Regions from separate parts of the Mycobacterium sp. NTMscope_MAC_12 genome, predicted to be linked through region 1. Evidence: riboswitches for the same ligand, from Rfam matches in the RefSeq annotation. Region 1 holds a riboswitch; the other holds the start of a gene.
The links. Region 1 has a riboswitch for magnesium ahead of AC0KS4_RS14250 (Rv1535 family protein). Riboswitches for the same ligand answer to the same signal wherever they lie in the genome.

Region 1 (14,294 bases):
TCGAGCGGTCACTCACCCGGGCTGTCCCCGGTGTCCCCGTCGGCCTTGCGCCGCCCGACTGAGTCGAAGTCGAAGCCGAAGATCGACAGCACCACCAGCAGGATGGCGCCGCCGACCACCGAGGGGTCGGCAACATTGAACACCGGCCACCAACCGACCGAGAGGAAGTCGACGACGTGGCCGCGCAGCGGGCCGGGGGCGCGGAAGAAGCGGTCGACCAGGTTGCCCATCGCGCCGCCGAGGATCAATCCCAGGCCCACCGCCCACCAGGGCGACACCAGCCGTCGGCCCATCCAGAAGATGCCGACCACCACGCCCGTCGCGATCAGGGTCAGCATCCACGTGTACCCGGTCGCCATCGAGAACGCGGCGCCCGAATTGCGCACCAGGGTCCAGGTCACCGTGTCGCCGATGATGGGCACCGGCTGGCCGGGAGGCAGCAGCTTGACGGCGAGCACCTTGGTGACGATGTCGAGGGCCAGGACGATCGCCGCGACCGACAGCAGCAGGCGCAGCCGTCGTGGAGCAGGCTCACGCGGCCGCTGCGGGTCGGTCGCCGCGGCGTCCTCAGGCTTGTCGGCCGAGGTCACCCGCTCAGTCGATCCCGTTGGTTCTTCAGGCACTCTCTCATCATCCCCTACCGCCCCGCGCGGGCGAGCGACGTCCGCGGCGGCGATGCGCAATGATTCGACCATGGCCCGCCTCACCGTGATCGCCACCGGGGGCACGATATCGACCGCCACCGGCGCCGACGGGGTGCATCGCCCGGCCTACGGCGCGGCCGACCTGACGTCCGGATTCGACGTCGACGTCGTCGACCTGCTGGCCGTCGACAGCTCGGAGCTGACGCTGGCCGATTGGGACCGGATCCGCGACGCGGTGACGGCCGCGGTCGACGGCGGCGCCGACGGGGTGGTGGTCCTGCATGGCACCGACACCATGGAGGAAAGCGCCCTGTGGCTCGAGCTCACCTACGGCGGCGACGCGCCGGTCGTGTTGACCGGCGCGATGCGCAGCGCCGACGCGCCCGACGCGGACGGTCCGGCAAACGTGCGTGACGCCCTGGCCGTGGCGGCCAGCCCCGCCGCCCGCGGCCTGGGCGTGGTGATGTGTTTTGCGGGCCGGGTGCTGCAGCCGCTGGGCATGTACAAGGTGGCCGCCGAGGACCTGAGCGGGTTCACCGGTCAGGTCCTCGGCACCGTCGCCGGCGACGTGACGCTCACCGGGCCGAAGACCCGGCCGTACGTGGGCGACCTGCGGGCCGGCTCGGCGCCGCGGGTCGACATCGTCGCCGCCTACCTCGGCGGCGACGCGGTGGCGCTCGACGCCTGCGTGGCTGCCGGGGCGCGGGGCGTGGTGCTCGAGGCGTTGGGCTCGGGTAACGCCGGGCGCGCGGTGGTCGACGCGGTGCGCCGGCACTGCGGCGACGGGATCGTCGTCGCGGTGTCCACCCGGGTCCCCGGCGGGCGGGTCGGCGCGAGCTACGGCCCCGGGCATGACATGGCGGCGGCCGGGGCGGTGATGGTGCCCAGGCTGCGGCCGTCTCAGGCGCGCGTTTTGCTGATCGCCGCGCTGGCCGCCGGCCTACCCGTCGCCGACGTCATCGGCCGGTGGGGCTGACACGGCGTCGGCCTGCAGCTCGCCGACGTAGTCCGGCCAGTCCAGCGAATCGACCGGATTGGCGCGGGACAGCTCGCCGCTGCCAGCGGGAAACGTCCGGGCCGGGCCCGGGCCGGAGGCGCGGGTTTCGAACCGGGCGGTGACCACGCCGTGGCCCGCGCCTTGCACCCACCCGTGCCCAAGCTCGCGGTGTAGGACGTCATCGCCCACCCGCCAGCCGTCCGCCTCTCCTGTTGGGGGCCCCTTGGTGAACATCGCCTCGGTCGCGGTTTCGACCGAAGACGAATCCGGTTGCGGCTGCGGCAGTTCCAAATCGGGGAACAGCGACTCCTGGCGCACGTCGCTCAACCCCGAAAACCCCACGCCGAGAAGGCGAATGGGCCCGATCTCGCGCGGATCGAGCAACAGCCGCCGGGCCACGCCGACCAGCGCGGCGACCTCGGTGGTGGCGTAGGGCAGCGTCGCGGACCGGGTCAGCGTGCTCATGTCGGATTTCTTCAGCTTGACCGTGACGGTGCGCGCGCCGCGGCCGTCGCGCAGCAGCCGGTGATGGGCGTGCTCGGCGATCGGTTCGATCGCCTCCCGCAGCTGTTCCAGGCTGGTCAGGTCGACGGCGAAGGTCGACTCGGAGCTGATCTGTTTGGCTTCGGCGCGCTCGGCTACCGGGCGGTCGTCGACGCCGAGGGCCAGCCGGTGCAGCGCCGGTCCGATGGTGGCGCCCAGGATGTTGGCCGCCTCGGCGTCGGTCAGCGCGGCCAGCTCCCCGATGGTCTCGATGCCGAGGCGGTGCAATTTCTCCTCGGCGACCGGGCCGATCCCCCACAGTCGGCGCACCGGCAATCCGCCGAGCAGCGGCCGTTCTTCGTCGCGGCGGACCACGCGGATCCCGTCGGGCTTGGCCAGGCCTGAGGCGATCTTGGCGATCTGCTTGCCCGAGCCCGCGCCGACCGAGGCGATCAGCCCGGTCTGGTCACGAACCCGTCGGCGCAGGTCCTCGCAGAACGCCTCGACGTCGGCCGCGGACGCCCCGGCCAGCTGCGCGGGTTCGCCGAATCCCTCGTCGAAGGAGAGTTGCTCGACGACGGGCACCACGGCGCGAATGGTGTCGAAGACCCGCCGGCTGGCCACCCCGTACACCACGCCGCGCGGCGGCAACACCACCGCGCCGGCGCCGACCAGCCGGCGGGCCTGATGCATGGGCATGGCCGACCGGGCGCCGAACACGCGGGCCTCGTAGCTGGCGCCGGCCACGACGCCGCGCCCGCCCAAACCGCCGACCAGCACCGGCCGACCGCGCAGGGTCGGTCGGGTGAGCTGCTCGACGGAAGCGAAGAACGCGTCCATGTCCAGGTGCAAGACCCAACGCGACCCCATCCTGCAGATGCTAGGGCCCGCCCGACGCCGCGAGGCCAAGGCAGAGCGAGCCGCGAGCCTGGACTTAGCGACGGGTCTTCTCGAGGAACGCGTCGCCAGCTACAGTCTCGCGGTCACAAGCGGCAGCCCGCGGAAAGCAGGGCGGTCCGGGCCCGCTCCACCACGACGTCGGGCCGGTGGCGTAGCAAGTCGGCGCCGACGCGGACCAGCCGCCATCCCCGTCGCTCCAGTTCGGCGGTGCGCTCGATGTCATTGGCGCGGATGCGCGCATCCGTCCAGTGCTGCGGGCCGTCGTATTCCACCCCGACGAGCCACTCCTCCCAACCCATGTCGATCCTGGCCAGCACCGCACCCCAGACGTTGCGCACGATGATCTGCGTCTGCGGCCTCGGCAAGCCCCCGTGCACCAGCACGAGTCTTGTCCTGGTCTCTTGTGGAGATTCGGCACCGGCATCGATGAGCGGCAGTGCTCGGCGCAGCTGCTTCATGCCGCGAGCGCCGCGGTGGGTCTTCAGCAGGGGGTACACGCCCTTGGCGGCAACACCCGTGGCGCGAGCCAGGGCATCCATTCGGATCACCGCGACCGTCAACCCCGCGGATCGACGACCAAGGTCGAACGCGGTACGGGCGGGCGACGTGACCGGCACGCCGTCGACCGCGGTCACCTCCTCTGGCCGCAGCACGTCGTTACGAGTAATGATCAACGACGGGGGGCGCGTGCGATCGCACACCAACTCGGCGGGCGCGTGGGCATCGATCCACTCGGCGCCGAGCAGTGCTGCCGCGGAGTTGCCGGCCACGACCGCGTCTTTCCCCGACCACAGCCACGCCGCGATCGCGCGATCGCGGGCGGTCAGTTCGCTGCCGCGGCGTTGGTACACATTGCGGTAGACGCGGGTGCAGGAGCGTCGGAGCTCACGTTCCGTCAACGCGCCCGCGCTCAGCGCCTCTGTGCCCACAAACAGTTGCCCCTCGCCCATGGGCGGAGGCTGCCACGGCCCCCTGACACGCCGCGAGACTGCAACTACCGACACCTCTTCGCGAAACGCGTCGTGGAATACAGTTTCGCGGGCCAAAAGGATCAGGCCTTGGCGATGCTCACCCGCACGCCGTCGCCGATAGCGACGGCGTCCGGTACCGACTCGGCAAATTGAAAACTCGTGGCGAGTATCTCCCCCGCGATGAGGTCGCGGTGCGCCTGCGCCCAGTCGGCGCGCTCGGCGGGCACCGACATCACCACGCTGATGCGATCGGAGACATCCAAGCCCGTCGACTTGCGCAGCTCCTGCAACTCGCGGATCCGATCCTTGGCCCAGCCCTCGGCTTCGAGTTCCGGTGTGACGGTGCCGTCCAGCACCACCAGGCCCGCGCCGTCGGGCAGGGCCGCGGTGAATTCCGGGTCGGCGGCGACCAGCCGCGAGCTGTATTCGCCGGGCTGCAGCACCGCGGGGCCGGCGGTCAGGGTGCCGTCGTCGTTGACGACGCCCTCCCCCGCCTTGACCGCCTTGATCGCGGCCTGCACATCCTTGCCCAGCCGCGGCCCGGCCACCCGCGCGTTGACGGTGAGCTCGAACCGGCCGTAGGTGTCGATCGCGTCGGTCAGCTCGACGCTCTTGACGTTGAGCTCGTCGGCGATCAGGTCGGCGAACGGCTCCAGACGATGCGGATTCTCCACGGCCACAGTCAGTTTCGGAAGCGGCAACCGCACCCGCAGCTTCTTGGCCTTGCGCAACGACGAGGCGGCCGAGCACACGTCGCGAACCTGATCCATCGCGGCGACCAGGTCCGGGTCGGCAGGCACCTCCCCCGCCTGCGGCCAATCGGTCAGGTGCACCGACCGCTCAGAAGTTAGGCCGCGCCAGACGACCTCGGTCACCGAGGGCAGCAGCGGCGCGGCCAGCCGCGCCGTCACCTCCAGCACGGTGTGCAGGGTGTCGATGGCGTCGACGTCCTCGGTCCAGAACCGCGAACGCGACCGTCGCACATACCAGTTCGTCAACGCCTCGGTGAATTGGCGCAGCTGCTCGCAGGCGCGCGAGATGTCACATCGGTCCATCTCGCGGGTCAGGTCGTCGCGCAGTTCGGCGAGCTTGGCCAGGATGTAGCGGTCCAGCACCTGGGTCGAATCGGTGCGCCAGGTACCGACTTTCGGCGCGTAGAGCGCGAGGAAGCTGTAGGCGTTCCACAACGGCAGCAGCACCTGGCGCACGCCCTCGCGGATGGCTTGCTCGGTGACGATGAGGTTGCCGCCGCGCAGGATCGGCGAGGCCATCAGGAACCAGCGCATGGCGTCGGAGCCGTCGCGGTCGAACACCTCGGACACGTCGGGATAGTTGCGCAGCGACTTGCTCATCTTCTGGCCGTCGGAGCCCAGCACGATGCCGTGGGCCACACAGGTTTTGAAGGAGGGCCGGTCGAACAGCGCGGTGGCCAGCACGTGCAACGTGTAGAACCAGCCGCGGGTCTGCCCGATGTACTCGACGATGAAGTCGCCCGGGTAGTGCGTGTCGAACCAGTCGGAGTTCTCGAACGGGTAGTGCACCTGGGCGTAGGGCATCGACCCGGAGTCGAACCACACGTCGAGCACGTCGGGAATACGCCGCATCACCGAACGCCCGGTCGGGTCGTCGGGATTGGGCCGCGTCAGCTCGTCGATGAAGGGCCGGTGCAGGTTGGTGGGCCGCACCCCGAAGTCGCGCTCCAGCTCGTCGAGGCTGCCGTACACGTCGATGCGAGGGTAGGCGGGATCGTCGGACTTCCACACCGGAATCGGGGTGCCCCAGTAACGGTTTCGCGAGATCGACCAGTCGCGGGCGCCCTGCAGCCACTTCCCGAACTGGCCGTCCTTGACGTGCTCGGGGTACCAGGTGATCTGCTGGTTGAGTTCCACCATGCGGTCGCGGAATTCGGTGACGGCGACGAACCACGACGACACCGCCCGGTAGATCAGCGGATTGCGGCACCGCCAGCAGTGCGGGTAGGGGTGCTCGTAGGTTTCGTGGCGCAGCAGCACCGCCCCGTTGGCCGCGGCGGGACCGCTGCCGTTCTTCAGGTCGCGGATGATGTGCGGGTTGGCGTCAAAGACGTGCTGCCCCTGGTAATCCGGGACGGTGGCGTCGAAACGTCCCTTGGAATCGACCGGGGTGACCGCGGCGATGCCGGCGGCGTCCGCGACGACCATGTCGTCCTCGCCGTAGGCCGGCGCCATGTGCACGATGCCGGTGCCGTCCTCGGTGGTGACGAACTCGCCCGGCAGGACCCGAAATGCGTTGGGGGTGTCCGAGAAATACGGGAACGGCGGCAGGTACCGCGTGCCGAGCAGGTCGGCACCCCGAAAAGTACTGAGCACCTCGGGCTCGTTACCCAGCTCGCGCGCGTAGGCGGCCAGCCGGGCCTCGGCCAGCACGAAACGCCTGCCCTCGGAACGCACCTCGACGTACGTCACGTCGGGATTGACCGCGACGGCGAGGTTGGACGGCAGGGTCCACGGCGTGGTCGTCCAGACCAACAAGAAAGCCCCGTCCAGGTCGCCGCCCACCACCCGGAAGCCGACGGTGAGCGCGGGGTCCTGCCGGCTCTGGTAGACGTCGTCGTCCATCCGCAATTCGTGGTTGGACAGTGGGGTTTCGTCGCGCCAGCAATAGGGCAACACCCGGTAGCCCTCGTAGGCCAGGCCTTTGTCCCAGAGCTGTTTGAACGCCCAGATCACCGACTCCATATACGGCAGGTCCAGCGTCTTGTAGTCGTTGTCGAAATCGACCCAGCGCGCCTGGCGGGTGACGTAGGCCCGCCACTCGTCGGTGTAGCGCAGCACCGAGGCGCGGCAGGCGTCGTTGAAGGCGGCGATGCCCATGTCATCGATCTGGGACTTGTCGGTGATGCCCAACTGGCGCTCGACCTCGAGTTCGGCCGGCAGGCCGTGGGTGTCCCAGCCGAACCGGCGCTCCACCTTGTAGCCGCGCATGGTGCGGTATCGCGGGACGATGTCCTTGACGTAACCGGTGAGCAGGTGCCCGTAATGCGGCAGGCCGTTGGCGAACGGCGGCCCGTCGTAGAACACATATTCTTCGGCGCCGTCGCGGCGGGCGATGCTGGCGCGGAAGGTGTCGTCGCGGGCCCAGTAGTCCAGCACCTCGAGCTCGAGGGCCGGGAAGTCGGGCGCCCCGCCGGCCGGCTTCGGGTATGTGTGCTCGGTCAAACGTCGTCTCCTGTGCCAGTCTCAGGCCTGGGGACGACGACGCGCTGGCTGCGCGAGCGCCGCGGTACCACCCCGCTTGCCGCGCTTTCGCGCGGCCGCTCATTGAAAAGGCTGTGACGGGCCTACCCGTTCGGTTCTACTGAGCCGGTCGGCTGTTCTTCCGAAGGCTCCCCGGTGATGGCCGGATCGACGCCAGTAAATCTTATCGCGAGACTGCAACTACCGACGCAAACGCCGAGTGAACCCGTCGGCAGTTACAGTCTCGCGGTCGGACTGTCAGGCCCGAACCTCGAGCACACCCACCCGCCACAGCGCCGCGTACACGTGCCGCAGCGGAATGCTCAGCAACCGGCAGGCCCCGTTGACCAGCGGGTCGCCGCCCGGGCCGAAGAGCGGGTAATCGCTGCGGCGCGGCTCTTCCACGGGCTCGGGAACCTGGATTTCGGTGACGTCGGGAACCACCGTCAGGGTGCGGGCGGGCGCGACGGTGACGACTTCGTCGTAGAGAGCTGCGGTCATGATCGACTCCTAGAGGAGAATGCCAACGGGGACCAAAAAGGACTGACGTGTCCCGTCCCGGGTCGGTTCCGATCTCAGAACGCTTGGCGGATAAGCACTTAGCGTGTGCGACGACTCAGCCGAGAAGGTCGCGCCGGAGAACGGATCGGGACGAAACAGGGTTCGGACTTCGATCCGGACTATCGCTAGAACTCATGTGTCCCTCACCTCCTCGCGGTCGCGACGCATGCGGGGTCGCATGCGATCTAGGCGCAGCAAAAGGAGCAGAATCCGACGACCGCCGGAGATCCGCACCCCTCTCGTCAGAGCTTCGGCACCACACGACGTGTCCTGGCTGGAAAACAATCCAAACCGGAAGCCACCTGGGCTCAACCCTTAAGCCGGGAGGAGCTGTCCTGACCCGGGGCGTCTTTCGACGTTCGGGGTCAGTGGCCTGTATTCGTGTAGACGCCTCACCTAACGAGGTGCTTACCCGACCGATAATGCACGAGCGGTCTGACGCGGTCAAATCCCTGGATAGCGTGTCCGCGATTCGTTACCGACCGGCCGGGTCACTTCTCGACCAGGCCGTCGAGCCGGCCGATCGTGTCGATGAACTCGTCGACCATGTCGAGTACCACCGAGCGCGTCGGGCGGACCCGATCGAGCGAGCCCACCACCTGCCCGACGAAGTAAGTCGCCAGCTCACGCGCCTTGGCGCCGTCGTGGGCGGCCGCGGAGTTGATGCGCACCTGCGGCTCGGTGATCAGCGCGGTCTGCAACGGCATGCCCAGCGGGTCCGGGTTCTCCGGGCGGTCCCACTCCTCGGTCCAGGCGGTGCGCAGCATCCGCGCCGGCTTGCCGGTCATCGAGCGCGACCGCACCGTGTCCGAGGACGTGGCGGCCAGGAACTTCTCCTTGACCACGGGCACCGTCTCGGCCTCCTCAGTGGTCAGCCAGACCGACCCGCACCACACGCCCTCGGCGCCCAAAGCCAGCGCCGCCGCAATCTGGCGGCCGCGGGCGATCCCGCCGGCGGCGAGCACGGGCACCGGCGCGACGGCGTCGACGACCTCCGGCACCAGCACCATGGTCGCCACCTCGCCGGTGTGGCCGCCGGCCTCGGTGCCCTGCGCGACGATCAGGTCGACGCCGGCGGCGGCATGCCGCTGCGCGTGGCGGGTGGTGCCGGCCAACGCGGCCACCAGCACGTCCTGGTCGTGGGCGCGTTCGACGAGGTCCGCCGGGGGCGGGCCGAGCGCGCTGGCGATCAGCCGGATGTTGTGCGCGAAGGCCACGTCGAGCAGCGGCTGGTAGCTCTTGGGCGAGATGTTCAAACCGCCCGCGGACGCGCGGGCTTCCCCGGCGGGCGCCGTCACCCCGTAGCGGGCCAGCAGGTTGTCGACGAACGCGCGGTGCTCGTCGGGCAGCAGAGTCCGGGTCTGGGCGGGGTCGATCCCGCCCCGCTCGGCGCCGACGTATTTGGGCGGCAGCAGCAGGTCGACCCCGTAGGGCTTGCCGCCGGTCTGCTCCTCGATCCAGGTCAACTCGCTGCGCAGCCGCGCCGGGCTGTGCGCGGTGGCACCCAGGACGCCGAACCCGCCCGCATTCGTCACCGCGGCCACCACGTCGCGGCAATGGCTGAAGGCGCAGATCGGGAATTCGACACCGAGCATCTCGGCGACCCTGGTTCTCATTGCCCGACGCTAAGAGTTCTCCCTTGATAAGTCAATCGCTTACGGCCCTGAGCAATTCACGCCGGGGCGGCGGCCCTACGACCCGGGCGGGCGGCCGTCCGGAGGCCAGCTCGACACACCCTCCTCCAGCGGCACCTCGAGGCTCTGCAGGATGGACGAGACCATGCGCCACGCGCCGATGACCGTGACAAGTTCGACGAGAACCGTTGTGTCGCCGTTGAATTCGCGCTCGCATGCCGCCCAGCTCGCGGCGCTGACCGCGCCGTCGCGCACCACGTCGTCGGTGGCCGCCAGCACGGCCCGCTCGGTGGGCCCAAACCCCGAGTGGTTCCGCCACTCTCGCACGCCGAGCAGGTCGTCGCCCGGGACGCCGAGCCGGGACGCGACGCGCCAGTGCTGCGTCCATTCGTAGTCGCAGGCGGTCAGCCAGCCGATCCTCATGATCACCAGCTCGCGCAGCCGCGCGTCGAGGGCGCCGTGCCAGAGCATGGTGGCGAGCAGGTCGTTGATGGCGCGCGCCAGCGGCGGATGGTTGAGCAGCACTTGGAAGATGCTCAGTTCGGCCATGTAATTGGGGACGGCCGCTTCGTCCGCGGCGGCTTTGGCTTCGTCCAGTGGCAGTTTGGGCAGGCGCGCTGTTGTCATCGGATGAGCACTCCTCTCCTGCGGCGGGACCGTCGCGGTCTACCGGTCATGGTAGCCAGCGGGACGGGCGGCGACGACGGCTTCGGGCCGCGGCAGCGAAACACGCTACCGGCCAAGGTGTTTCAGAGCAGACCGAGCAGCTGCAGGTCGGTCACGTATTTGACGATCACCGCCGCGCTGATGTGCGGGATGTCGTTGTCGGGGCCGATTTTGGCTTCCTGCACCGCGGCCCGGAAGCGCTCGGTCGGCCCCAGGCAGCCGCGCGCCGGGTCGGCCGGCGGCACGTGCTGCGCGTTGCGCAACTGCAACAGCTGCAGCACCGACTGGTGGCGCTGGCGCTCCGGCAGGGCGCGCAGCGCGGTTTCCATCCGGTGCAGCCACTCCCCGAAGTCGTCGACCCGCTCGATCGGGTAGCCGGCCTCGATCACCCAGTCGACGTACTCGTCGAGCCCGATGCCGTCGTCGTGCGGGTTCATCACGTGGTAGGTCTCGAACCCCGCCGCGGATTCGCGGCCCACCTGGGCGCCCAGCGTGGTGATCGACTCGGCGACGAACTCGACGGGCAGGGCGTCGAAGTGCGCGCGTTGCCGGTTGCCGCGGGAGTCGAGCTTGTAGAACGAGGCCGGCGCGACGCCGCTGGCGACGACGCTGAACAGCAGCCGGGTGAACATGTCCGACAGGTTGAGCTGGCCCGCGTAGGTGGTGTCGGCCAGGATCATGTCGCAGCGAAACACCCCGACGGGCAGCGCGCACAGGTCGTGGGCCTCGCGCAGCAGCACCTCGCCGGCCCACTTGCTGTTGCCGTAGCCGTTGCCGTAGCTGCCGTCGATCGTGCGGATCGGGCCGGCGACGCGGACGTCGGCGTCCTCGGTGAACGCCGACGGCTCGATCTGGTCGCCCACGTTGGCCGTCGAGACATACGTGTACGGCTTGAGTTTGGTGGTGAGCGCCAGCCGGATCAGCTCGGCGGTGCCCGCGACGTTGGGGGCGAACAGCTCGCTGTAGGGCAGCACGCCGTTGACCACGGCCGCGGAGTCGACGATCAGGTCGACGGTGTCGGCCAGCCGCTGCCACGTCTGTTCGTCCAGGCCGAGGTTGGCCTGGCCCTTGTCGCCGGCGATGACCTCGAGGTGGTCGGCGGCGAGTTCGTCGAAATAGCGCCGCAGGGCGGGGTCGCCCGCACAACCCGGGGGGTCGAAGGTCCTCTCGAGCCGGCGCCGCGCGTCCTCGTCGGAGGTGGCCCGCACCAGGCAGATCAGCTTGCCGTCGGCCAGTTCCAGCCGTTCGAGCCATTGCAGCACCAGGTAACGACCGAGGAAGCCGGTGGCCCCGGTCAACAGGACCGTGCGCACCTCGGAGCTCGGGCCCGGCAGCGCCGGCGCGGCGGCCAGCGTCGGGGCGTCGATGAACTTGTCCAGCGTGAGGTCGCAGGCGTACACCTCGGTGGCGTCGCGGCCGTGCACCGAGGCGAAGTCGGCCCGATGGCCTTCCGCCGCACCGGGATCGCGGTTGAGCTGCTGGCTCAGGCTGCGCACCGACGGCGCCTCGAAGACGGCGCGGACGGGCAGGTGGATGTCGAGGGCGTTGTAGATCGCGGCGACCAGGCGCATGGCCGACAGGGAATCCCCGCCCAGGTCGAAGAACGACTCCTGCACCCCTACCCGCTCCAGACCCAGCACCTGGGCGTAGAGCCAGGCCAGGATCTCCTCGACCGCGGTGGCCGGCGCGAGGTAGTCGTCGCCGCCCTGGTAGTCGGGGGCGGGCAGGGCGCGGGTGTCGAGTTTGCCGCCGGGCGTCAGCGGCAGCGCGTCGAGCACGACCACCGCGGCCGGCACCATGTAGGCGGGCAGGCGCTCGGCCAGCTGGGTGCGCAGCTCGGGGGGGTTGGCGGTGCCGGTGATGTAGCCGACCAGCCGTTTGTCGCCGGGGCGGTCCTCGCGGGCGATCACCAGCGCCTGCTCGACCCCGTCCAGTGCGGCCAGCGCGGCCTGGATTTCGCCGAGTTCGATGCGATACCCGCGGATCTTGACCTGCTCGTCGGCGCGACCGACGTAGCGCAGCTGCCCGTCGGAGCCCCACCACGCCAGGTCCCCGGTGCGATACATGCGCGCCCCGTCCCCACCGAACGGACACGCGACAAACCGCGACGCGGTCAAACCGGGCCGGCCCAGGTAGCCGGCCGACACGCCGCCACCGGCCACGTACAGCTCGCCGACCACGCCCGCAGGCACCGGCTGCAGGCATCCGTCGAGCACGAACAACGCGGCCCCGGACACCGGCGAACCGATCGGCGGCGCGTCGGGTCCCGGTGTGAGCGGGGCGCTGACGGCCGCGACGATCGTGATCTCGGTGGGGCCGTAGACGTTGACCATCACCCGCCCGGACGCCCACCGCTGCACCACCTCGACCGGGCAGGCCTCACCCGCGACCGCCAGCACCGCCGAGTCCAGGCCCCGCGGTGAGAGCATCGCCACCTCGGACGGCGTCTGGGTCAGCATGTCGACGCCTTCGGCAACGAGCAAGGCGTGCAGGTCTTTCGGGGAGCGCACGACCTCGTCGGGTACGACGAGCACCCGCCCGCCGTGCAGCAGCGCGCCGAAGATCTCCCACACCGAGAAGTCGAAGGCCAGGGAATGGCAGTGGCTCCACACCCGCCCGGGCCCCGCGGGCAGACCGGACGCGCCCAGGGAGGCGAACAGTTGCGTGGCGTTGCGATGGGTGACGGCCACGCCCTTGGGGACTCCGGTGGTGCCCGAGGTGTAGATCGTGTAGGCGAGGTGGTGCGGCGCCGGCGCCGGCAACGGCGTGGTGGGCCGGTGCTGGATCGCCGGGTCATCGAGGTCGATGACGAGCACGGCGAAATCGTCGAGGCGCGAGCGGTGTTCGGCGGTGGTGATCACCGCCGCCGGTGCGGCGTCGGCGAGCATGAAGTCGATCCGGGCGGCGGGCAGGCCCGGGTCGATCGGGACGTACGCGGCCCCGGTTTTGAGCACCGCGAGGATCGCGACGACGGCCCGCGCCGAGCGCTCGGCGAGCAGCGCCACGCACTGCCCCGGCCCCGCTCCGTGGTCAAGCAACAAGTGCGCCAACTGGTTTGCGGCCTCGTCGAGTTCGCGGTAGGTCCACGAATCCGCACCGTGGGTGATGGCCACCGCTTCGGGGGTGCGCGCGACGTGCTCGGCGAACACCGCCGGGATCGACACCGCCGGGCGCGACGGGCCATCCAGCGCCGCCCGGTTGCCGATCGCAGCGAGGCGGGCGTGCTCGTCGGCGCCGAGCACGTCGATCGACGACAACCGCCGGGTGGGGTCGTCCGTGATGGCCGTCAGCACGCGATGCAGGCGGGTGACCAGCGCTTCGATGGTCTCGGTGTCGAAGACGTCGGTGCGGAATTCCACGGCGCCGCCGATCCCCTCGGGCCGGCCGTCGGCGCTCCAGCGCTCGGCCAGCGACCACGCGAGATCCATGCGGGCGGTGCGGGTGTCGACCGGCAGCGGGGTGACGCGCACATCGCCGAGGCTCAGGTCGGCGGAGTCGGTGTTCTGCCAGGCGAGCATGACCTGCACCAGCGGGTGGTGCGCGAGGTTGCGGGTGGGGTTGAGCCGTTCGACGAGGACCTCGAACGGCACGTCCTGATGCTCGTAGGCGGCCAGGCTGCGCGCGCGGACGTGGGCCAGCACCTCGGCGATGCTGGGGTCACCGGCCAGGTCGACGCGCAGCACCAGGGTGTTGACGAAGAAGCCGACGACATCGTCGAGGGCCGGGTCACGCCGCCCGGCGATCGGGAAGCCCACGGCCACATCGGAACTCGCGCTGATCTTGGCCAGCAGCACCGCCAGCGCGGCCTGCACCACCATGAAGCTCGTCGCGTTGTGCGCGTTGGCCACCGCGCGCACGCGCTGCTGCAACTCCGCGGGCCAATCCACGGCCACGCTGGCGCCGCGGAAATCGGCCACCAACGGATAGGGCCGGTCCGTGGGCAATTCGAGCCGCTCGGGCATACCCGCCAGGGTGTGTTCCCAATACCGCACCTGCCCGGCGATCAGGCTGTGCGGATCCTGGAGTTCGCCGAACTGAGCGCGCTGCCACAGCGTGTAGTCGACGTACTGCACCGGCAGCGGCGCCCAGTCCGGGGCGCACCCGGCCGAGCGGCTGGCGTAGGCCTCCCCCAGGTCGCGGACCAGCGGGGTGAGCGACCACCCGTCGGCGGCGATGTGGTGCACCACGGCCACCAGTAGGTGTTCGTCTTCGCTCACCCGGAA
Region 2 (14,294 bases), 2.1 Mb from region 1:
CCTCGCCGAATACCAGAAGCGCGCGGACGATCTCGCCGAGGCGGTCACCGAGGAGATCGGCGCGCCGCCCTCACTGGCCGCGGGCCCGCAGGTCTTCCTCGGCATCGGCCACCTCACGACGGCCATCGACGTGCTGAAGAACTTCCCGTTCTCCGAACACAAAGGGGAGACCCTGATCGCCAAGGAGCCGATCGGTGTCTGCGGCTTGATCACGCCGTGGAACTGGCCGATCAACCAGGTCGCCGTCAAGGTGTACCCGGCGCTGGCGACCGGCTGCACCGTCGTGCTGAAACCCTCTGAGGTCGCGCCTTATTCGCCCTACATCTTCACCGAGATCCTGGCCGCCGCCGGCGTGCCGGCCGGGGTGTTCAACCTGGTCAACGGCGACGGCCCGGGCGTCGGCGCGGCCCTGGCGAGCCACCCCGACATCGACATGGTGTCGTTCACCGGGTCCACGCGCGCCGGCATCGAGGTCGCCAAGAACGCCGCCCCCACGGTGAAGCGGGTGACCCAGGAGCTCGGCGGGAAGAGCCCCAACATCGTCCTCGACGACGGTGGCTTCGCCGACGGCGTGCGGGCCGGCGTCGCCAACATGATGCCCAACTCGGGGCAGAGCTGTAACGCGCCGTCGCGCATGCTGGTGCCGAATTCACGGATGGCCGAGGCGATTAACCTCGCGCGTGAGGTAGCCGAGCAGGTCCAGGTGGGCACCCCCGGCGACGCGACGGCGATCGGGCCGGTGGCGTCGAAGACGCAGTTCGAGAAGGTGCAGCGCCTGATTCAGCAGGGCATCGACGAGGGCGCGACCGTGGTCGCGGGCGGCCCGGGCCGGCCGGCGGGGCTGGACACGGGGTACTACGTCAAGCCGACCGTTTTCGCGCACGTCACCAACGACATGACGATCGCGCGCGAGGAGATCTTCGGGCCGGTGCTGTGCATCCTCGGCTATGACGACCTCGACCAGGCCGTCGAGATCGCCAACGACACCGAGTACGGTCTCGCCGGCTATGTCTCCGGGGCCGACCTCGACACGGCACGCGAAGTTGCCCGCAGGATCCGCGCGGGATGGGTGACGATCAACCACGCATTCGACATGAACGCGCCGTTCGGCGGCTACAAGCGCAGCGGCAATGGCCGCGAATGGAGCGAGTTCGGCTTCCACGAATACCTGGAGGTCAAGAGCACCCTCGGCTACGCGCCCGACAAGGCCGCCCGATAGCCCGCCGCACCGAAATCCGAACGCACCACGGCCGAAAACCGTTGCGTGTCCTCCGCGGAATCCCGCGCGTCCACCCTTAAGCTGGCTCCGTTCACGAGGAGGGGCAGCGACGTATCGGCATCAACCATGGCGCCGGGCGGGATGGTAGTCACGGCGCGTTGACGGCGAGCACCGAGCCGGGCGGGTCTCACCCCGCACCGGCTCGTCGTAGTCGGCCCCGATGGGTCGCCCCCGTGCGCCGGGTTGGCCGGCTGGCCGTCTGGGACCGCCCCGAGCGGCGCAGCGGAATCCCGGCGCTCGACGGCCTGCGCGCGATCGCCGTCGCGCTGGTGCTCATCGGGCACGGAGGAATCCCCGGCGTCAGCGGCGGATTCATCGGCGTCGACGTCTTCTTCGTTCTCAGCGGATTCCTGATCACCTCGCTGCTGCTCGACGAGCTGGGACGCACCGGCCGCATCGAGCTCACCGGCTTCTGGATCCGGCGCGCGCGGCGGCTGCTGCCGGCGCTGGTGTTGATGGTGCTCACCGTGGCGGCGGCCCGGCAGCTGCTACCCGAGCGGTCGCTCACCGGCCTGCGCGACGACGCCATCGCGGCGTTCGTGTGGATGGCGAACTGGCGGTTCGTCGCCCAGAAGACCGACTACTTCACCCAGGGGGCGCCGCCGTCGCCGCTGCAGCACACCTGGTCGCTCGGGGTGGAGGAGCAGTACTACTTCGTCTGGCCGCTGCTGCTGATCGCGGTCGCGCTGGCGCTGGCCGCACGCGCGAGGCGCCGCTTCACCCGGGCCACCGTCGGCGGGGTGCGCTTCGCGACGTTTGTCATCGCCACCCTCGGGACGCTGGCGTCCGCGGCGCTCGCCATCGTCATGGCCTCCGACGGCACCCGCGACCGGATCTACTTCGGCACCGACACCCGCGCGCAGGCGCTGCTGGTCGGTGCGGCGGCCGCCGCCCTGCTGGTACGGGACTGGCAGTCGATGAACCGCGGCTGGTGCATGATCCGCACCCGGTGGGCGCGGCGCGCCGCCCGGATCCTGCCGCTGCTGGGTGTGGCGGGGCTGGCGGCGGCGACCCACTACGCCACCGGCGCCAGCGGCGAATTCCGCCACGGCCTGCTGATCGGCGTCGCGATCGCGGCCGTCCTCGTCATCGCCCCGGTCGGCCTGGAGCAGCGCGGCGTCGTCGCCCGCGCGCTCGCGTTGCCGCCGCTGGTGTGGCTCGGGACCATCTCGTATGGCATCTACCTGTGGCACTGGCCGATCTTCTTGGCGCTCAACGGCGAACGCACCGGGTGGGCCGGGCTGCCGCTGTTCGCCGCGCGGTGCGCCGCCACGGTGGCGGTGGCCGCGGCGTCGTATTGGGTGCTCGAGCAGCCCATCCGGCGCTGGCGCCCTTCGCGGGTGCCGCTGCTGCCGTTGGCGGCGGCGACCGTGGCCAGCGCCGCGGCGGTGACGCTGTTGGTGGTTCCGGTGGGAACCGGGCCGGGACTGCGTGAGGTGGGCCTGCCGCCCGGTGTCTCGGCGGTCGCGGCGGTCTCGCCGTCGCCGCCGGGAGAAAGCCGGCCCCGGGATCCCAATCGGCCGTTCACCGTCTCGGTGTTCGGTGATTCGATCGGGTGGACGTGGATGCACTACCTCCCGCCGACGCCGGGATTCGCCTTCCTCGACCACACCGTCATCGGGTGCAGCCTGGTGCGCGGCACGCCGTACCGGTATGTGGGTCAGACGCTGGAGCAGCGATCCGAGTGCGACGGCTGGCCGATTCGATGGGCGAGGCAGGTCAGCCAGGACCAGCCCGATGTCGCGCTGCTGATCATCGGCCGCTGGGAAACCGTGGATCGCGTCAACGAGGGCCAGTGGACCCACATCGGCGACCCGACCTTCGACGCCTACCTCAACGGCGAACTCGAGCGGGCGCTGACTATCGCCGGTTCCACCGGTGTGCGGGTGGTGGTCGCGACCGTGCCGTACAGCCGCGGCGGTGAGAAGCCGGACGGCCGGCTGTATCCCGAGGACCAGCCGGACCGGGTCAACCTGTGGAACACCATGTTGCGCAAGACCGTCAGCCATCACCCGAACGTCGCGATCCTCGACCTGAACAAGAAGCTGTGCCCCGACGGCGTCTACACCGCCAAGGTCGACGGCATCAAGGTGCGCAGCGACGGTGTGCACCTGACCCCGGAAGGGGTGAAGTGGCTGACGCCGTGGCTCGAGGAATCGCTGCGGTAGCGCCGCGCAGGCAATTCTCCTAAGTGCCTGTGCGGCAGCTGATCTCCATGCTGTCGCTGTCGCGAACCTGGAAGTTGAAGCTGACGTAGCCGTTGTCCTGGTCGCGCACCCGGTCGAGATACGGGGCCATGTCGGCCGAGCTGGCGTTGTCGGCGATGACCAACGCACCCGTGGACAGGCGGGGCTCGAGCAGCTCGATCACGGGCAGGTACAAGTCTTTCCAACCGTCGAGCAGCAGAAAATCGATCGCCCCGTCCAGGCTTTCCAGCGTGCTCAAGGCGTCGCCCTCCAGGATCGTGATCACATCGTCCAAGCCCGTCTCGGCGAAGGTCTGCTTCGCGGCGGCGATCTTGGTGGCGCTGAGCTCGGTGGTCACCACCCGGCCGCTCCCGTTGTCACGCACCGCGGCGGCCAGGTGAACGGCGGAAATCCCGAACGACATCCCGAATTCGACGACGGTCGCCGGGCGGGTGGCGCGGACCAGCGAATACAGCAGCCGGCCGGCTTCGGGCGTCACCGGGATGTAGAACTCGCTCATCGCGTCGGCGCGCTCCTGGGCGGTCATCGGCTGATCGAAGGTGCCACGCCGCTCGCGCAAGAGCGACATCTGGTTCTTCGACTCGGCGTACATGCGGTCGAGCGCCGATGCGACCCGCGGATCCTGCAGGGTTGTGGTCATGTCGCCGAGCGTAGCCCGGCGACGGTGAGCGCCGGAACGGCGCGAGTGAGGAGCGGGCGATCGAACCGGGCCCGGCGACGGTGAGCGCCGGAACGGCGCGAGTGAGGAGCGGGCGATCGAACCGAGGGCGGCGACGGTGAGCGCCGGAACGGCGCGAGTGAGGAGCGGGCAATCGAACCGAGGCAGCCCGGGTGGGCGCTGGGGGCGCGACGGCGGCGCCACGCTCAGCGCAAATGAGTTTGACGAGCCCGGGCCGCGGTGCCACTATGGACTCCGCAAGCACCTCGGTAGGTGAGGCGTCTGCATGGATACAGGCCACTGACCCCGAACGTCGAGAGACGCCCCGGGTCAGGACAGCTCTTCCCGGACCCAAGGGTTGAGCCCAAGTGGCTTCTGGACGACCATCGGCTCCGTCCGGATACGCCGTGCAGTGCCGAAGCTCCGACGAGAGGGGTGCGACCGGCGGCGTTGGTGCCGTCGGTCATTCGTGCCTCTCTCGTTCAGGTGAATGTGATGACACCCGCGTGTGTCCCGGCCGTGAGGAGGTGAGGGCGAGATGAGTCCCGGCGATAGTCCGCATCCAAAATTCGTTTTGTCCCGATCCGGCTCCGGCATTCCTTCCGCCGCCTGACCTTCCTTCCGGTCCTGCGCGGCTGACACGTTCCACGGACGGTGTCGACGCCGATCGGACCTCTGGCAGGAGAAGATCATGGCTTTTGTTGTTACGCACCGTTTTTCCGCCGCCCCCAGGGGACGCGGCCGGTCGATGCTGCGCGCGGGCCGGTTGCTGGCCGACAAGTTGCACCTGCGGGCCAACCTGACCCCCCAGGAGCGGGCCAACCTGTACGTTTCGCGGATGCCGATCGCCGTGGTCACCGCCTCGCTGGGCGGACACGTGTCGGGCCGCCCCGACAACCACTGGTGATCCGTTCCCCGCATCGGGCGCATCCGCATTCCTCACCGCGAGGTGAGAACGATTCGTACAGCGAGGATCAGATGACTTCGATCCACACCCGCGGCGGCCGCCGCAGCCTTATTTTCGGCCGCTCGGCCGCCGCGGTGGAGACCCCGCACGCCGAGGAGCAGGGGCCGACGGTGCTGGACACCGCGCACGTCGGCGACATCGTCGGCGCGTTCGGCCGCATCGGGCGCGACGGCACCGGGGGCACCACGAACGGCCGCTGGCGGCGGCTGAAGACACTGGCGGTCATCAGCGGTCCCGGCCTGATCGTGATGGTCGGCGACAACGACGCCGGTGGCGTCGCGACCTACGCCCAGGCCGGCCAGGACTACGGGATGGGCCTGCTGTGGACGCTGGCACTGATGATTCCGGTGCTGTACGTGAACCAGGAAATGGTGCTGCGGCTGGGCGCCGTCGCCCGGGTGGGTCACGCGCGCTTGATCTTCGAACGGTTCGGAAAGTTCTGGGGCGCCTTCAGCGTCGGTGACCTGTTGGTCTTGAACGCCCTGACGATCGTCACCGAATTCATCGGTGTGTCACTGGCTCTCGGTTTCCTGGGCTGCCCGAAGTTCGTCGCCGTCCCGGCCGCCGCGGTGCTGCTGTTCGCCGTCGTGGCCGGGGGGTCGTTTCGCCGCTGGGAGCGGTTGATGTTCCTGCTGATCGCGGTCAACGTGCTGATCATCCCGATGGTGCTGCTGGCGCACCCGGCCCCGAAAGCGACTGCGGCCGGCCTGATTCCGCAATTCCCCGGTGGGCTGAACTCGACCGTGCTGCTGCTGGTGGTCGCGATCGTGGGAACGACGGTCGCGCCGTGGCAGCTGTTCTTCCAGCAGTCCAACGTGGTCGACAAGCGCATCACCGCGCGCTGGATCCCTTACGGGCGAGCCGATTTGGTGATCGGGATCGTCGTGGTCATGGTCGGGGCGACGGCGTTGATGGCGGTGACGGCGTTCGGATTGGCGGGCACCGCCGATGCCGGCCACTTCACCGACGCGGGCGCGGTCGCCGCCGGGTTGTCCCGGCATCTGGGCGGCACGGTGGGGGCGCTGTTTGCGATCATCCTGCTCGACGCGTCGCTGATCGGCGCCAACGCCGTCGGCCTGGCGACCACCTATGCCGTCGGTGACGCCATGGGCAAGCGGCACTCGTTGCATTGGAAGATCAGCGAGGCGCCGGTGTTCTACGGTGGCTACGCGGCGCTGCTCGCGGTGTCGGCGGCCGTCTCGTTCAGCCCCGACCACATCCTGGGGCTGGTGACCCAGGGCGTGCAGGCGCTCGCCGGCGTGCTGCTCCCCTCGGCGACCGTCTTTCTGGTCTTGCTGTGCAATGACCGCGCGGTGCTGGGGCCGTGGGTGAACACGGTGCGGCAGAACATCATTGCGTGGAGCATCGTGTGGTGCCTGGTGCTGTTGTCGCTGGCGTTGACGGCGACGACGTTCTTCCCGGACCTGTCCACGGCCACCATCGAGATCGGGCTCGGTGTCGGCGCCGTGATCGGCATCGTCGGCGGTGCGGTGATGATCATCGTCGGCCGGCGGCATCGCAGCCTGGCCGAGGCGGAAGCCATCGTGCGCACCCTCGGAGGTGGTCTCGACCCCGAGCAGGTCGACGAACTCGACGACGCCGCATCGCTCACCCGCGCCGAACGGCGGGCCGTGCGCCGCCAGGACCGGGCCGGCTGGCAAACCCCGAACCTGGCCCTGCTCGACAGGCCGGCGATGTCGCCGTCGCGCCGGGCGGGGTTGCTCACGCTGCGCGGCTATCTCGTGGTGGCCGTCGCGTTCGTCATCATCAAAATCGTGCAGGCCGGGGTCATCGAGCCGGTCTCGTCATTGTGAGCCGGTAGGCAGCAGAACGATTTTCCCGTGGGTGTGCCGTTGCTCGAGTTCGGCGAACGCGTCGGCGACCCGGTCCAGCGGATAGGTTGCGGCGACGTCGAACTCGATGGCGCCGGAGACGATCAGGCCGGCCATTTCGGCGAGCACTTCGGGTGTCGAGGCGTCCATGCTGCCCTCGGTCTTGGCGCCCACCTCGTCGGCCTTCTGGAAGGCGATGATGGTGTCGATCCGCTGCGGCGCCACGCCGAGGTCCATGGCGAGCTGGACGTAGTCCGGGCCGAACAGATCGATGAACGCGTCGATTCCGTCCGGCGCCGCGTCGCGCAGCCGCTCGGCGAGCCCGTCACCGTAGGCGATCGGGACGACGCCGTGCGCGCGCAGCCAGTCGGCGTTGCCGGGGCCCGCGATGCCGAGGACGCGCGCCTCGCGGAGCACCAGAAGCTGCACCACCAGGCTGCCCACCCCGCCGGCGGCGGCCGACACGGCGACCGTCTCACCCGGTTGGGGCGCAACCGCACGCACCGCCGCGTACGCCGTCACGCCCGCCACGTAGAGCGAACCCGCTGCCTCCCAACCGAGTTGAGGAGGTTTGCGGATCAACTGGCCCACCGGAACGGCGACGTGGGTCGCGTGGCTGGAGCGGCGCAGGCTGAAACCCAAGACCTCGTCGCCGACCGCAAACTCGGTGACCCCGGGCGCCACCGCCGTCACGACGCCGGCGAGATCGCTGCCCTCCCCGGAGGGAAAGGTGGCCGGGAACCTCTCGTGCATCGCCCCGACCCGGATGCCGGCCTCGCCGGGGTTGATCCCGGCCGCGCGAACCTCGACGACGACCTCACCCGGCTCGGGCGTGGGCATGTCGATGTCCGCCACGTACAACACCTCACGGCCCCCGTAGCGGTCGAACCGTACGGCGCGCGCCGTTGCAGCGGTCATGCCGATCTCCTCACGCGAAGACACCCCTACCCACGCCAGCATAGGCACGCAAAGAGCTACCCATCGCCGGCCCGTTGGGCATATGTTCGTAACAACTCGAACACGGATGACGTGTGGAAGGGACATGCGTGGGGGTTGCTCGAATCGGCGTGGCGGGCGGGGCCTTGCGGCACGTGACCGCCATGACCGCGATCGTCGCGGTCGGCGCCGCGAGCGCGGGCTGCGGCGGTGCGGACGAATCCTCGTCGCCCTCAGTGACGGAGTCGAGCCCGTCCGCGTCCCCGACCGGCTCGAGCGCGGTCACCGGGCCGCCGCCGGGCCAACCCACCGATTACGGCTTTCTGCTGATCAAGCCGAGCGACGTGGGCTTGGGGCTCACCGCGCCCCAGTCGCCGATGCTCAACCCCAACAACGCGCCGGGGGTCGCGCAGCTGTTCGCCAACGCCGACAGCGGCCGCCGCCTGTGGGACACCATTGTGGTGACCGCCGATCCCTCGGCCGCCGCGGCCGAACTGGCCGGCAGCAAAAGCGATTACGCCGGCAAGGTGGTCGGCGACTGGCGGCCCCTCGCCGTGGGCGCCAACGGCTCAGCGATTTCGGGGGCCTCACCCGACAACTCCCAAGCCATGACGGTCCTGCTGTTCACCGAAGGCAAGGCGCTCGTCACCCTGGAATTCGACAGCGCACCCAACGACCCGTTCGACCCGGCCGCGGCCCTCGACATCGCGCGCAAGCAAGACGAAGCGATCAAGAGGGGATTGCCCGGCTAGGACAGCATGGGGGCTACACCAAACCCAGCAAGCGCAGGTCCGCGACATACTTGTCGATCAACTCCGCCGACAGATGCGGAATGTCCTCGTCCGCACCGATTTTGGCCGTCCGCACCGCATGGCGGAAGACGTCGGTGGGGGCGGGCGCACCACGCAGTGGCGTCTCGGGCTCCCGGTAGGCGTCCAGCAACGGCAACACCGAATGCTGGCGCTGCTTGTCCGGTAACGCGCGAAGCGCCGTGGTGAACCGGCCCAGCCATTCGTCGTAGTCCTCGATGCGCCGGATATCGTGCCCGGCGGCGATCAACCAGTCGACGAACACGTCCAGGGAAACGCCGTCGTCGTGCGGATTCATCACGTCATAGGAGCGGTACGCACCGGCAACATCGGCATCCTCGGCCGCCATCTGTTCGCCGAGCGTGGTGACCGCTTCGGCCACGAAGTCGGCGGGCAGCCCGTCGTAGTGGGCCACCGCCCGGTTTCCCTGCTCGTCGGGCCGATAGAACGACGACGGCGCGATGCCGGTGGTCAGCAGGCTGAATACCAAGCGGGTGAACGCATCTGGCACGTTCAGCTGCCCGGCATACCGGCTGTGCGCCAGGATCATGTCGGACCGGAAGACGGTGACCGGCAATCCGCACAGGTCGTGCGCCTCCCGCAGCAACACCTCGCCGGCCCACTTGCTGTTCGCGTAGCCGTTCGCGTAGGTGTCGTCGATCGGGCGTACCGCGCTGTCGGCGCGGATGTCGCCGTCCTCGGCGAACGCGCCGGGATCGACCGTCATGGCCACCGCGACCGTCGACAGGTACGTGACCGGCTTGATTCGCGTCGTGATCGCCAGCCGGATCAACTCGGCGGTGCCGGCGACGTTCGGGCCGAAGAGTTGGTCATACGGCAGCACGTGGTTGACGAGCGCGGCCGGGTGGACGATCAGATCCACGCTCTGCGCGAGGCGCTGCCAAGTCGCTTGGTCCAGGCCGAGATTCGGCTCACCGATATCACCGACGATGACCTCCAGGTGTTCGGCGGCCAGCGAGCGGAACCGCTCCAGCAACTGCGGGTCCCCGCTGTCGAAAACCGCCTCCAGCCGCTTGACTGCCGCCGCGGCGTCCGTGGCGCGGATGATGGAGATGAGCGTCCCGCCGGTCTCGGCGAGCCGCTCGAGCCATTCCAGGGCCAAGAAGCGGCCGAGGTAGCCGTTGGCGCCGGTCAGCAGGACCGTATGCGGTGTCCCGGCCGCGCGCGGCAGCGCCGGTGCCTCGGCCAGGGTGTTCGCGTCGATGAACTTGTCCAACGTGAGCTCCGCCGCGCGGACCTCGACGGCGCCCCGGCCGTGCACCGTCGCGAACGTGGGCCGCCGCGACGCCGATTTACGTTCGCTCTCAACATATTCCGCGATCAGACCCAGGTTGGTCGCGGGCCCGGTGATCATTCCCACGGGCACGTCGACGGCGAAGATGTCACGCAAGAGGTTGGAAAAGGTCAACGCCGACAGGGAATCGCCACCGAGTTCGATGAAGAGTGCGTCGGGCTCGGGCGGGCCGCCGGCCACACCCAGCAGCGCCTCGGCGGCCCGAGTGAGGGTGAAGATCACGGGGTGCTCGTCCGCCCCCTCGCGCAGCGCACGCAACTCGGTGACGCGGTTTTCGGCCAGGTCGGCGTAGAGCTGTTCGAGCCGATCGGCGTAGTGCTCTTTGAGTTTCGGCCGTAGCAGCTTGCCGACGCCCGACAGCAGGCCGTTGTCCTCGCTGAAGGGCTCGGTCTCGACAACAAAGTCGACCGGCACCTCGTAGGACTGCAGCTCGGCGAGTTGCGCCGACTGGCGCAGGGATTCGGCGAGCGCGGCCTTGAGGCCGTCGGGATCCCCGGCGAATCGCTCCGCGGCGTCGACGGTCGGCACGACGACGGCCAGCAGATAGGGGCGTTCGCTGTTGCCGTAGACGAAGATCTGGCGGACCAGCGGCGCGCTGGCGAACACGGCCTCCAGGCGGGCGACGGCGACGAATTCGCCCTGCGCCAACTTCAACACGTTGTTGCGGCGGTCGACGTAGGCCAGCCGGTCGGGTTCCAGCTCGGCCATCACATCGCCGGTGCGGTAGTAGCCGTCGGGATCGAACGCATTGGCGGTGACGTCCGGCCGTTTGAAATATCCCGGCGTGGCGGTCAGCGACTTCACCAGCAATTCGCCACGGGGATAAGGCTTGTCGGTGTGAAAGTAGCCCAGTTCGGGAACGTCGACGAGCTTGTAGTCGAGCACCGGGGGACGGGTCATGCGCCCGTCCTTGGTCACCATTCCTACCTCGGTCAGCCCGTAGCCGTCGAGAACGTGGACGTCCAAACTTGTTTCGATGAAGGCGCGCATCTCCGCGGCGAGCGGCGCCGTCCCGCAAAAGGCGGTCACGATGCGGCCGCCGAGGACCTGCTCACGCAGCTCGGCCCGCGCGCGGGCCTCGGCGGAGCCGGTATCGGCGCCCGCCGCCACGAGTCGATCGACGGCGCTCTGGTAGCGCTGGTAGAGCATTTCCGCCACCCGGGGCACCAGACCCATCTCGGTGGGGCGCACCAGGTTCCAGTCGTCGAACAACGTGGACAGGTCGCTTTCCGGGACGAAGTAACTGGTGCCGCCGGCCTGGAACGCCGTCGACAGCGGTATCCGGCCGCCGAGGTGATTCAGCGGCATGAAGTTGACGTTGAACACGGGCGTGTCCGCGAAATCGGGCATCAGCTCGTTGGTCCACACCTTGCACAGCATCTGCTCGGTGTACATGGCGCCCTTGGGTAATCCGGTGCTACCCGAGGTGTACATGATCATGGCCAGCCGCTGATCGGTGTCACCGGTGTACATGGGCTCGGGCGGTAGGGCGCGGCCGCGTTCGACGATCTCGTCGAAGGTCTCGATGGTCACCGCCATGCCCGCGGCCGCCAGCTTCTCCCGGGCCCGTTGCAGCGCTTCGCGTTGCTCGTCGACCTCGGGCTGGTAGTCGAAGACCACAAGGCGCCGCAACGATGAGCTTCCCGACGCCGCTTCGACGGCAAGGTCGAGATAACCGACGCCGGCGGCCAGTATCGATGGCTCGACCTCATCGACGATCGGGCGCAACCGTGAGGCGGTGGTGTTGTGTTGCAGCGGAACGGCAACCAATCCGAGGTAGGCGCAGACCAGATCGAGGGTCAGGTATTCCGCGCTGGCGAAACCGACTGTCGCGACGAAGTCCCCGGGCGACACGGGGTTCGCGGCGTCGTGCCGCCATGCGCCGGCGATCGCGCGAACGTTGGCCCACAGCTCGCGGTAGGTCATGGTGTCGAACCGGGGGAGCAACTCCGCGGTGGTCCGCCCGGTCGCCGGATCGGTGCTCGATGTCCGTGCCCGCCAGCCCAGTGCGGGCCGATCGGCGTAGCCCTCGACGAACAGCTCCAGGATCTGGGGCAGCCGGAGGCCCGGTTGGCGCGCCGCCCGCTGCAGCGAAAGATCGGGTTCGGCGTCGCGGAATTGTGCGTCGTTGGCGGCCAACTCGCGGATCCGTTCGGCTACCCGCTCCCGCGCCGGGCTGATCGGGCCTCTAGAGCTAACTTTCGTGCGCTGCGCCTCACCGGTCATGGCCCGCCTCTCGTTCAGATCCCTCGTCTACCGAGAACTCACCGCGGCGGGCGGGTCTTCCGTTCAACGCGTGTGACGACCGTCACACGTGGGGACCGGCGGGTGACGCTCAGGCCACGACCTGGATGGGGTCGCCGACGTTGACCTGGTTGAAGTACCACGAGGCGTTGTCGGGGCTGAGGTTGATGCACCCGTGGCTGACGTTGGCATAGCCCTGCGAATCGACCGACCACGGGGCCGAGTGCACGTAGACGCCGCTCCAGGTGACCCGTACGGCGTACTGGGCGGTGATCTTGTACCCCTCGGGGGAGCTGAGCGGAATGCCGATGGTGCGCGAGTCCATCACCACGCTGCGCTGCTTTTCCAGCGCCGTGAAGCTGCCGATCGGGGTGGGCCTGCTGGGCTTGCCCATCGACGCGGGCATGGTGCGCAGCACCTCTCCGTCCCTGCTGACGGTGAAGGTGTGCTTGGAGATGCTGGCGACACCGAGGAGCGCGTCACCGGTGTCGAAGCCGGTCGTCAGGGCCTGCACGCCCACCGAGACGTGCGTGTGCGGGGGCCAATACTGGTTGGGAACCCACTGCACGACCGTGTTCCGGACCCACTCGAAGTGCCCCGGTGTGCCGCTCGGCGACGTCACGTGGATCGACCGCTCGACGGCGGCGCGATCGGCCACCGGTGCGGTGAACGTGACCACGACGGGGTGCGCCACACCGACCACGGCGCCGTCAGCGGGCAAAATCGAGGCGACCTCGGGCGTGGGGTGCGGCGTCGGCACGGCGGCGCTGCCACGGGCCGCCGATCCCACCAGGCCCATGACCGTGATCGCGACCATAACAAATAGATAACGAACACCTCGACGCATAGCGTCCACCCTTCGAGATGGTGCGATCAACACACGGACATTCTACGGGTTACCCACGAATCACCGGTTTCAGCAAACAATGACAGCTCGGGCGGCCGCCGCGGTAACGAGGCGAACACCGATTGAGTTCGATTCGGTCGGCGGCGGAGCCGGCGACGCCGTTCATCCATTGCCGGCGGGCAGCACGCGCGCGAAAGTGCCACTGACACTGAGGTTCTCGTCGAAGGCGGGCGCCAGGATCCGCACGAGCGCTGTGTGCAGGCGATGGGATCATCCGCAGACGCGATCGCGCAGGTGCCGGCGCTTCCGAAAGTGCCGGGATCGTTGCGGCGGGCGCAGGCTTGGCGCGCAGGTCAACGGCGCGTTAGCCTCAGCGAGATCGGCGTCCCAAGCCCGAGCGAACCCCGAGGAGTGCGGGTGCTCTTCCGTCAGCTGGAGTACTTCGTTGCGGTCGCCTCCGAGCGCCACTTCGCCCGGGCGGCCGAGAAATGCTTCGTCTCCCAGCCCGCGCTCTCCGCCGCGATCGCCAAGCTGGAGCGGGAGCTGAACGTCACGCTGATCAACCGCGGCCACAGCTTCGAGGGCCTCACCCCGGAGGGGGAGCGGTTGGTGGTGTGGGCCAGGCGGATTCTCGCCGAGCACGACGCCTTCAAGGCGGAGGTCGACGCCGTGCGCTCGGGCATCACCGGGGCGCTTCGGCTGGGCACCGTGCCGACCGCGTCGACGACCGCGTCGCTGGTGCTCTCGGCGTTCTGCTCGGCGCATCCGCTGGTGAAGGTGCAGATCCTGTCCCGGCTGGCGGCGACCGAACTCTACCGACGCCTGCGCGAATTCGAACTCGACGCCGCCATCGTGCACGCGGCGCCCGACGAGGCTCACGACGTGAACCTGGTTCCGCTGTACCAGGAGCGCTACGTGCTGCTCGCACCCGCGGAGATGTTGGGAGCCGCTGCGACGACGATGACCTGGGCCCAGGCCGCGCAGCTGCCGTTGGCGTTGCTCACCCCCGACATGCGCGACCGCCAGATCATCGACAAGGCGTTCGCCGATCACGGCATCACCGTCAGCCCACAGGTGGAAACCGACTCGGTCGCTTCACTATTCGCTCAAGCCTCCGCCGGAAATTGGGCATCCATCGTGCCGCACACGTGGCTGTGGACCTCGCCGCTGGGCCCGGAGATCCGGGCGGTGGAAATGGTG

Region 2: linked by a shared signal. The riboswitch ahead of AC0KS4_RS24135 (hypothetical protein) and the one ahead of AC0KS4_RS14250 (Rv1535 family protein) in region 1 are both predicted to bind magnesium.

The regions. Positions count from the first base shown of each region.
Region 1 covers NZ_CDRJYY010000001.1:3,110,243-3,124,536, forward strand. Annotated here, with positions in the region: gene AC0KS4_RS14220 (RluA family pseudouridine synthase) at 1-16, opposite strand, end outside; gene lspA (signal peptidase II) at 9-623, opposite strand; gene AC0KS4_RS14230 (asparaginase) at 694-1,620, shown strand; gene AC0KS4_RS14235 (DNA polymerase IV) at 1,585-2,994, opposite strand; gene AC0KS4_RS14240 (DUF559 domain-containing protein) at 3,108-3,974, opposite strand; gene ileS (isoleucine--tRNA ligase) at 4,076-7,192, opposite strand; gene AC0KS4_RS14250 (Rv1535 family protein) at 7,469-7,711, opposite strand; M-box (ykoK) riboswitch at 7,999-8,182, opposite strand; gene AC0KS4_RS14255 (NAD(P)H-dependent flavin oxidoreductase) at 8,263-9,387, opposite strand; gene AC0KS4_RS14260 (carboxymuconolactone decarboxylase family protein) at 9,463-10,032, opposite strand; gene AC0KS4_RS14265 (non-ribosomal peptide synthetase) at 10,155-14,294, opposite strand, start outside.
Region 2 covers NZ_CDRJYY010000001.1:5,183,585-5,197,878, reverse strand. Annotated here, with positions in the region: gene AC0KS4_RS24150 (aldehyde dehydrogenase family protein) at 1-1,219, shown strand, start outside; gene AC0KS4_RS24145 (acyltransferase family protein) at 1,453-3,447, shown strand; gene AC0KS4_RS24140 (O-methyltransferase) at 3,467-4,126, opposite strand; M-box (ykoK) riboswitch at 4,403-4,586, shown strand; gene AC0KS4_RS24135 (hypothetical protein) at 4,836-5,051, shown strand; gene AC0KS4_RS24130 (NRAMP family divalent metal transporter) at 5,123-6,925, shown strand; gene AC0KS4_RS24125 (NADP-dependent oxidoreductase) at 6,917-7,861, opposite strand; gene AC0KS4_RS24120 (hypothetical protein) at 7,990-8,631, shown strand; gene car (carboxylic acid reductase) at 8,645-12,229, opposite strand; gene AC0KS4_RS24110 (L,D-transpeptidase) at 12,339-13,094, opposite strand; gene AC0KS4_RS24105 (LysR family transcriptional regulator) at 13,512-14,294, shown strand, end outside.